One region of the Streptomyces sp. NPDC002309 genome, then DNA from elsewhere that is predicted to be linked to it. Evidence: predicted binding sites of a transcription regulator. Region 1 holds the regulator's gene; each other region holds the start of a gene.
The links. The regulator HrcA, encoded in region 1, represses chaperone genes, less so after heat shock. The targets are predictions, from matches to a motif close to TTNGCACTCNGNNNNNCNGAGTGCNAA.
Positions count from the first base shown of each region.

Region 2: groL (chaperonin GroEL) is a predicted target of HrcA. The motif match lies at 1,034-1,060, and genes of this name have one in related genera.
Region 3: groES (co-chaperone GroES) is a predicted target of HrcA. The motif match lies at 1,345-1,371, and genes of this name have one in related genera.
Region 4: ACWCPM_RS20490 (FmdB family zinc ribbon protein) is a predicted target of HrcA. The motif match lies at 1,394-1,420, and genes of this name have one in related genera.

Region 1 is NZ_JBSFCI010000001.1:97,938-100,134, reverse strand. It holds gene ACWCPM_RS00440 (MBL fold metallo-hydrolase) at 1-295, opposite strand, end outside; gene hrcA (heat-inducible transcriptional repressor HrcA) at 536-1,552, shown strand; gene dnaJ (molecular chaperone DnaJ) at 1,553-2,197, shown strand, end outside.
Region 2 is NZ_JBSFCI010000026.1:76,558-78,754, forward strand. It holds gene groL (chaperonin GroEL) at 1-872, opposite strand, end outside; gene ACWCPM_RS22315 (cold-shock protein) at 1,224-1,427, opposite strand; gene ACWCPM_RS22320 (MoaD/ThiS family protein) at 1,882-2,157, opposite strand.
Region 3 is NZ_JBSFCI010000012.1:15,980-18,176, reverse strand. It holds gene groL (chaperonin GroEL) at 1-773, opposite strand, end outside; gene groES (co-chaperone GroES) at 890-1,198, opposite strand; gene ACWCPM_RS12670 (polysaccharide deacetylase family protein) at 1,404-2,197, opposite strand, start outside.
Region 4 is NZ_JBSFCI010000023.1:94,057-96,253, reverse strand. It holds gene ACWCPM_RS20495 (MFS transporter) at 1-1,228, shown strand, start outside; gene ACWCPM_RS20490 (FmdB family zinc ribbon protein) at 1,431-1,748, shown strand; gene ACWCPM_RS20485 (S-methyl-5'-thioadenosine phosphorylase) at 1,855-2,197, shown strand, end outside.

The DNA of each region.
Region 1 (2,197 bases):
GCACGGTCTCCGCGCCGGCCGCGCCGAAGGCCTCGGCCCCCGCGAACGCCGCCGCGCCGAGGACGTGGTCGAAGTGGGGGTGCGTGAGCGCGAGATGGGTCACACGGTGCCCGGCGAGCGCCTCCGCCCGAGCCCGCAGCGCCGCCCCCTCGGCGAGGCTCGACCCCGCGTCGATCAGCAGCGCCGCGCCCTCGCCGGCCACCAGCCCCACGGTGCAGTCCCACCGGGGCAGCCGGCATCGCCCGACTCCTGTCGTGAGCCTCTCCCAGCCCACCTCTTCCCAAGTCACGCCCATACGGCGACGCTAGGCCCTGTCGGGGCGTTCGCGCCTGCCCGCAGGGCGAAGCGTCCCGATTCGCGAGCATGAGGACAGGGCGGACCGGGCACGCCGCCCGCCCCGTCCGGCACGACGTGGCAGGACCGGCCTTGCCCGGGGTGTACCCGACGGCCGTACACTGGGCCGGTAAGGCTGGCACTCGCGTGCGAAGAGTGCCAGGGGGAGCGCCCAGGGACGACGTACTGGAGGTGCGCGCGGATGCTCAGTGAACGGCGGCTGCAGGTACTGCGCGCGATCGTCCAGGACTACGTCGGTACGGAGGAGCCGGTCGGCTCCAAGGCGCTCACCGAACGGCACAGCCTCGGCGTCTCCCCGGCGACGGTCCGCAACGACATGGCGGCGCTGGAGGACGAGGGGTTCATCGCCCAGCCGCACACCAGCGCCGGGCGCATCCCCACCGACAAGGGCTACCGGCTCTTCGTGGACAAGCTGGCCGAGGTCAAGCCGCTGACCGCGCCCGAGCGGCGCGCGATCCAGAACTTCCTCGACGGCGCCGTCGACCTGGACGACGTGGTGACCCGCACGGTGCGGCTGCTCGCGCAGCTCACACGGCAGGTCGCGGTCGTGCAGTACCCGTCGCTGACCCGCTCCACCGTGCGGCACGTGGAGCTGCTGTCGCTGGCACCCGCGCGCGTGATGCTGGTACTGATCACGGACACCGGGCGGGTCGAGCAGCGGATGGTCGACTGCCCGGCGCCGTTCGGCGAGGCATCGCTGGCGGATCTGCGGGCGCGGCTGAACAGCCGGGTCGCGGGCCGCCGTTTCACGGATGTGCCGCAACTGGTGCAGGATCTGCCCGAGGCGTTCGAGGCGGAGGACCGCGGCACGGTCCAGACGGTGCTCGCCACCCTGCTGGAGACGCTGGTCGAGGAGACGGAGGAGCGGCTGGTGATCGGCGGTACGGCCAATCTCACCCGCTTCGGACATGACTTCACCCTCACCATCCGGCCCGTGCTGGAGGCGCTCGAGGAGCAGGTGGTACTCCTCAAGTTGCTTGGCGAGGCGAAGGATTCGGGCATGACCGTGCGCATCGGGCACGAGAATGCCCATGAGGGACTCAACTCCACCTCGGTGGTGTCGGTGGGCTACGGTTCGGGCGGCGAGGCGGTTGCCAAGCTCGGCGTGGTCGGACCGACCCGCATGGATTACCCGGGAACGATGGGAGCGGTACGCGCAGTGGCACGGTACGTCGGACAGATCCTGGCGGAGTCCTGAGTGGCCACGGACTACTACGCCGTCCTCGGCGTACGCCGCGACGCGTCGCAGGAAGAGATCAAGAAGGCCTTCCGGCGACTCGCACGCGAGCTGCATCCGGACGTCAATCCGGATCCGAAGACCCAGGAGCGGTTCAAGGAGATCAACGCCGCCTACGAGGTGCTCTCGGACCCGCAGAAGAAGCAGGTCTACGACCTCGGCGGCGACCCCCTGTCCCAGGCGGGCGCGGCCGGCGCGGGCGGCTTCGGCGCGGGCGGCTTCGGCAACTTCTCGGACATCATGGACGCGTTCTTCGGCACGGCGTCGCAGCGCGGGCCGCGCTCGCGCACCCGCCGCGGCCAGGACGCGATGATCCGTATCGAGATCGAGCTGGACGAGGCGGCCTTCGGCACGACGAAGGACATCCAGGTCGACACGGCCGTCGTCTGCTCCACGTGCAGCGGCGAGGGCGCGGCGCCGGGTACGGCGGCGCAGACGTGCGACATGTGCCGCGGCCGCGGTGAGGTGTCGCAGGTCACGCGGTCCTTCCTGGGCCAGGTCATGACCTCGCGCCCCTGCCCGCAGTGTCAGGGCTTCGGCACGGTCGTGCCGAACCCGTGCCCGGAGTGCGCGGGCGACGGCCGTGTGCGCTCGCGCCGCACCCTG
Region 2 (2,197 bases), on a different contig from region 1:
GCGATGTCGCCGAGCATGGCCTTGCGGCGGTCACCGAAGCCCGGGGCCTTGACGGCGACGGACTTGAAGGTGCCACGGATCTTGTTGACGACCAGGGTCGACAGGGCCTCGCCCTCGACGTCCTCGGCGATGATCAGCAGCGGCTTGCCCGACTGCATGACCTTCTCCAGGAGCGGGAGCAGGTCCTTGACGTTGGAGATCTTGGAGTTCGCGATGAGGATGTACGGGTCCTCGAGCCCCGCCTCCATGCGCTCCATGTCGGTGGCGAAGTACGCCGAGATGTAGCCCTTGTCGAAGCGCATACCCTCGGTGAGCTCCAGCTCCAGACCGAAGGTCTGGGACTCCTCGACGGTGATGACGCCTTCCTTGCCGACCTTGTCCATCGCCTCGGCGATGAGCTCGCCGATCTGGGTGTCGGCGGCGGAGATGGAGGCCGTGGAGGCGATCTGCTCCTTGGTCTCGACCTCCTTGGCCTGGTCGAGCAGCGCGCCGGAGACGGCCTCGACGGCCTTCTCGATACCGCGCTTCAGGGCCATCGGGTTGGCGCCCGCGGCCACGTTGCGCAGGCCCTCGCGGACCAGCGCCTGGGCGAGAACGGTGGCGGTGGTCGTACCGTCGCCGGCGACGTCGTCCGTCTTCTTGGCGACTTCCTTGACCAGCTCGGCGCCGATCTTCTCGTACGGGTCCTCGAGCTCGATCTCCTTGGCGATGGAGACACCATCGTTGGTGATCGTGGGGGCGCCCCACTTCTTCTCGAGGACGACGTTGCGGCCCTTGGGGCCGAGCGTCACCTTCACGGCGTCCGCGAGCTGGTTCATGCCGCGCTCGAGGCCGCGCCGTGCCTCCTCGTCGAACGCGATGATCTTGGCCATGTGAAGTGGTCCTCCCGGACTGGGGTGGATTGCTCCGGACCGCGCTGGTGCCCGCGACGGACGGCTCGCCTGCCGTGTGGTTCCTTGCCCCACCCGGCTTGCGGCCTCACCGACCCGGTCCTTTTTTGTCACTCTCACCTTCAGAGTGCTAACGCCAATGATTAGCACTCGCCCCTGCCGAGTGCAAGCGCCTCCCCGGATCCGGGCGGGGTCCGCGCCGCCCGCGCACCCGCCCCGAGGCCACGACCGCCCTCGGTCACGACCGCCCTCGGCCGCGCACGCCGAAGGGCCCGCACCCCCAGGGGAGGCGCGGGCCCTTCGAACAGAAACGTCACATACGGTGGTCGCGCGCTAAGCGCTGAGGCGAACCATGTCGGCCTGCGGGCCCTTCTGGCCCTGCGAGATCTCGAACTCGACCCGCTGGCCCTCTTCGAGGGTCCGGTAGCCGTCCATCTGGATCGCACTGTAGTGGACGAAGACGTCCGCACCACCGTCGACCGCGATGAAGCCGTACCCCTTCTCCGCGTTGAACCATTTGACGGTGCCCTGAGCCATGCCTAACTCCCCTATTACTGGCCCTTGCACAGATCCACACTTCGCGGATCCGGGTCAGACCTCGCCCACCATTCGCTGTGAGGGGCGTGCGCCGGAACGCGTCGACCGCGGCTGAATGTATCTGTCCAACTGCCGTCTGCAACAGGTCAATCGGACGAGAAATCTGGGCGCCGACGGTCGGTTATTTATGGAGAATTCAGCCGGATTCAGGGCAAGTCGGGCTCCATAAAAGGAGTGAAAGACGCAAAAGAGCCACACACTTTGGCTACTTCTCATCGCATCGGAGCCGGAACTCATATGCGTCCGGCATGCGGTGCCGCGACGCGTTCCCCAACTCTACCGCGCTCAACCACATTGAATTGCCCCCTCCGCTTCTCTCACGGAGGGGGCAATTGCGTGAACACCGAGTAATTGGTGTTACTCAGGGTAAGGCGCGCTCGGTCCGGCGGGCGGTTCAGCCGCCGGCGACCGCCGGGATGATGGACACCCCGGCGCCCTCCGGAGTGGCCGTCTCCAGGCCCTTCTCGAAGCGGACGTCGTCGTCGTCGACGTAGACGTTGACGAACCGCCGCAGCTTGCCCTGGTCGTCCAGGACCCGGGCGGCGATTCCCGTGTGGTTCTTCTCCAGATCGGCGATGACCTCACCGAGGTTCGCCCCCTCGGCGGAGACCTCGGCCCGGCCGCCGGTGTAGGTGCGCAGGATGGTCGGGATGCGGACGGTGACGCTCACGTGGAAACCTCCGGTGGAATGACGGAGCCAGGGCCGCGGG
Region 3 (2,197 bases), on a different contig from region 1:
GCCTCGCCCTCGACGTCCTCGGCGATGATCAGCAGCGGCTTCGAGGCGTTGCTCTGGATGATCTTCTCCAGCAGCGGCAGCAGGTCCGCGATCGCGGAGATCTTGCCCTGGTGGATGAGGATGTACGGGTCGTCGAGGACGGCCTCCATACGCTCCTGGTCCGTCACGAAGTACGGCGACAGGTAGCCCTTGTCGAAGGCCATGCCCTCGGTGAAGTCCAGCTCCAGGCCGAAGGTGTTGGACTCCTCGACGGTGATGACACCGTCCTTGCCGACCTTGTCCATCGCCTCGGCGATCAGCTCGCCGACCTGCTGGTCCTGGGCGGACAGTGCGGCGACGGCGGCGATGTCGGACTTCTCGTCGATCGGGCGGGCGGAGGCCAGCAGCTCGTCGGAGACGGCCTTGACCGCGGCGTCGATGCCCTTCTTCAGGGCGGCCGGGGAGGCGCCGGCGGCGACGTTCCGCAGGCCCTCGCGGACCAGCGCCTGGGCCAGGACGGTCGCGGTGGTCGTACCGTCACCCGCGATGTCGTTGGTCTTGGTCGCCACCTCCTTCACCAGCTGGGCGCCGAGGTTCTCGAACGGGTCCTCGACCTCGACCTCGCGGGCGATGGTGACGCCGTCGTTGGTGATGGTGGGGGCGCCGAACTTCTTGTCGATGACGACGTTGCGGCCACGGGGGCCGATCGTCACCTTCACCGTGTCGGCGAGCTTGTTGACGCCGCGCTCGAGGGCGCGACGGGCGTCCTCGTCGAACTTCAGGATCTTCGCCATGGCAGCGGGAGCCCTCTCGGAAAGTCTGCGGTAAACGAACTGCGCCCCGGGCGCCCGGCTTCGTTAACGGTCGCGGGGGCCAGGGGCGCAGCTCACAACGGTGTGCTGTGGGTGAACTACTTCTCGATGATCGCGAGCACGTCGCGAGCCGAGAGGACGAGGTACTCCTCGCCGTTGTACTTCACCTCGGTGCCGCCGTACTTGCTGTACAGGACGACGTCGCCGACGGAGACGTCGAGCGGAAGGCGGTTGCCCTCCTCGAAGCGGCCCGGGCCCACGGCCAGGACGACGCCCTCCTGGGGCTTCTCCTTGGCGGTGTCCGGAATGACCAGGCCAGAGGCGGTGGTCTGCTCGGCGTCGAGCGGCTGGACCACGATGCGGTCCTCGAGCGGCTTGATGGCAACCTTGGAGCTGGTGGTCGTCACGATCCGACCTCCCCCTTCGGAGATCTCACGGGGTTAACTGTCTGAGGTGGCGACCAGGTGGATCCGTCGTCGCGGGTGCCGGACCTGCCCGTCGCTGTGTTGGCACTCTCCAGTGGGGAGTGCCAGAGCCGAGACTATGACTGCGATTAGCACTCGGTCAAGCGGAGTGCCAATCGGCCGCGGCGCGTCGCCCGGTGCCGCCCCCTCAGAGGTAGTCCTCCAGCCGTCCCACCGTCAGCCCCGCCTCCTGGATGCGGCGGAGCAGGCGGGTCGTGCGGTCGCGGAGCATGGGCTCGGGGGTCTCGGTCGAGGGGAGCGAGACGATGTCGCCGGGACGCAGCCGGGCGGCGCCCTTCGTGAAGGTGAGGTCGGCCGCGCCCATCGTGGCGCGCCACAGGACGATCGCCTTGATGCCGCAGTCCGCGGCGGCCTTCCGGGTCGTCGTGTCGTACGTGCCGTACGGCGGGCGGAACAGGTGCGGGCGGACGCCGAAGCGGGCGCGGAGCTTCTGCTGCTGGCCGCAGATCTCGGCGCGCTGCCCGGCGTACGGCAGTCCGCGCAGGGCGGCGTGGTCGAGGGTGTGGTTCTGGACGCTCGCGCCGACCGAGCGGAGCCGCGCGAAGTGGCCGTACCCGGGGCCGACGACGCTGTCGGTGAGGAACATGCTGACCGGCAGGCGCAGTTCGCGGACCATGTCGACGAAGCGCGGATCCTTCTCGGCGCCGTCGTCGAAGGTGAGGAAGACGACCTTGCGGGCGGTCGGGATGCGGTCGAGGACCGGGGCGAGCCCGTCCACCGGCCGGGCGGGGTGACGTTCGGGCGGGGGCGGCGGGGAGAGCGGCGCGGACAGCCCCCAGCGGCGGTGGGGCGCGGGCTCCGAGGCGGCCGAGCCGGGTGCCGCCCCCACCTCCGCGGACCGCCCGTGCGAACCGTCGGGCAGGGCGCAGCCGGCGAGCAGGGCCAGCAGCACCGCGGCCCCGGCCGTCCACCCGCGCCGAA
Region 4 (2,197 bases), on a different contig from region 1:
GCTGCGCACGCGCGGCGTCTGGACGTTCCTGCTTCCCGGCTTCGCGGCCCGCCAGCCGTTCGCGATGCTGACGATCTCCATCGTGCTGCTGGTGCAGCACACCACCGGCTCGTACGGCGTGGCAGGCGCCGCCGCGGCCGTCACCGGCGTCTCCATGGCGTTGTCCGCGCCCTGGGCCGGACGCCTCGCCGACCGCTTCGGGCAGCGTGCCGTACTGCTCCCCGGCGTGCTGGTGCACACCTTGGCGGGCCTCACCCTGACGGCACTCGCACTGGCGGACGCCCCCCTGTGGGCGCTGTTCGCGGCGGCCGTGCCCACCGGCGCCTCGGTCCCGCAGATCGGGCCCATGGTGCGAGCACGCTGGGGCGTGAAGCTCCAGGGCTCCCCCCTGATGCCCACGGCGGCGGCGTTCGAGTCCGTCACCGACGAGCTGACCTTCGTGGTCGGCCCGCTGCTGGCCACGGCCCTGTGCACCACCGTCGACCCGGCGGCCGGCCTGGTGACCGAGGCCGCGCTCACTTTGGTGGGCGGCCTGCTGTTCGCCGCGCAGAAACGCACGCAGCCGAAGGTCGGCGGCGACGGGCACGCGCGCGTGGAGCACGCCTCGGCACTGCGCGTCCCCGGGGTGCGGGTGCTGGCCGTCGCGTTCCTCGGCATCGGCACCGTCTTCGGCGGCATGCAGGTGTCGCTGGCCGCGTTCACCGAGTCGATCGGCGAGCCCGGCCTCAACGGCGTCCTGTACGGAACCTTCGCCGCGGGCAACATGCTGTCCGGCATCGTGTGCGGCGCCATCGCCTGGAAGGTGGCCCCTCGGCGCCGCCTGCTCGTCGGTTACGGGGCCCTCGCCCTGGCCGCCGCCGGGCTGTGGGCGGCACAGTCGGTGCTGCTGCTCGCCGCGCTCGGCCTGCTCGTCGGCATCTGCATCGCGCCCACCCTGATCACCGGCTACACCCTCGTGGAGAACCTGGTCCCGGCCGGGGCGCGCACCGAGGCCTTCACCTGGCTGACCGGCGCGGTGGCACTCGGTCAGGCGGGCGCCGTCACGGTCGCCGGACAACTGGAGGACCGCTTCTGGGGCGGCGCCGGATTCCTGGTCCCGACGGGCGGCACGGTGCTCGCGCTGGCGGTCCTGGTGGCACTGCGCTCACGGCTGGCGCCGCCGCGCGTAACCAGAGTGGTCACGCGCGGCGCAGGCCATCGCGAACCTGCCGCGATCGGTGAGATGTGACGTGAGTATGAATTTCCCCGAGGAATACGTCACTGTGACTCCGTCGCCAACGCGACTTCTCACTCGGGCAAGTGCCCTCATGACGGTCAAGCCCTGACCACTGCCCCTGGGCAGGTGATGTACGTTACTTCATTCGCTTGCGGCACGGGTTACTATTGACGACTGTTAGCACTCATCGAGTGAGAGTGCCAGGAGGAAGACAGTGCCGACCTACCAGTACCAGTGCACCGAGTGCGGCCAGGGCCTCGAGGCCGTGCAGAAGTTCACTGACGACGCCCTGACCGTGTGCCCGAACTGCCAGGGACGCCTGAAGAAGGTGTTCTCCGCGGTCGGCATTGTCTTCAAGGGCTCCGGTTTCTACCGGAACGACAGCCGCGGCTCCTCGTCGAGCAGCTCGCCGGCGTCGACCGGATCGTCCTCGACGTCTTCTTCCTCGACGACGTCCTCCTCGTCGTCCTCCACGTCCTCGGACTCGAAGGCGTCGAGCACCGGAAGCTCGTCGAGCACCACCGCCGCCTGAGGCGCGCACACGCTCACGGGACCCCGCCGCTCACGGGCCGGCGGGGTCCTCGGTCTTTCCGGCACCCCTTCCTGCCGCCCCGCCCCCGCCCGCTACTGTGCCGGTCATGGCGAACGCAGAGATCGGTGTAATCGGCGGCTCAGGCTTCTACTCGTTCCTCGACGACGTGACCGAGGTCCAGGTGGACACGCCGTACGGGGCCCCCAGCGACTCCCTCTTCCTCGGTGAGATCGCCGGCCGGCGGGTCGCCTTCCTGCCCCGCCACGGCCGCGGCCACCATCTCCCGCCGCACCGGATCAACTACCGGGCCAATCTCTGGGCGCTGCGGTCGGTCGGCGTGCGCCAGGTGCTCGGCCCCTGCGCGGTGGGCGGGCTGCGCCCCGAGTACGGGCCGGGCACGCTGCTCGTCCCGGACCAGGTCGTCGATCGCACGAAGTCCCGGGCGTCGT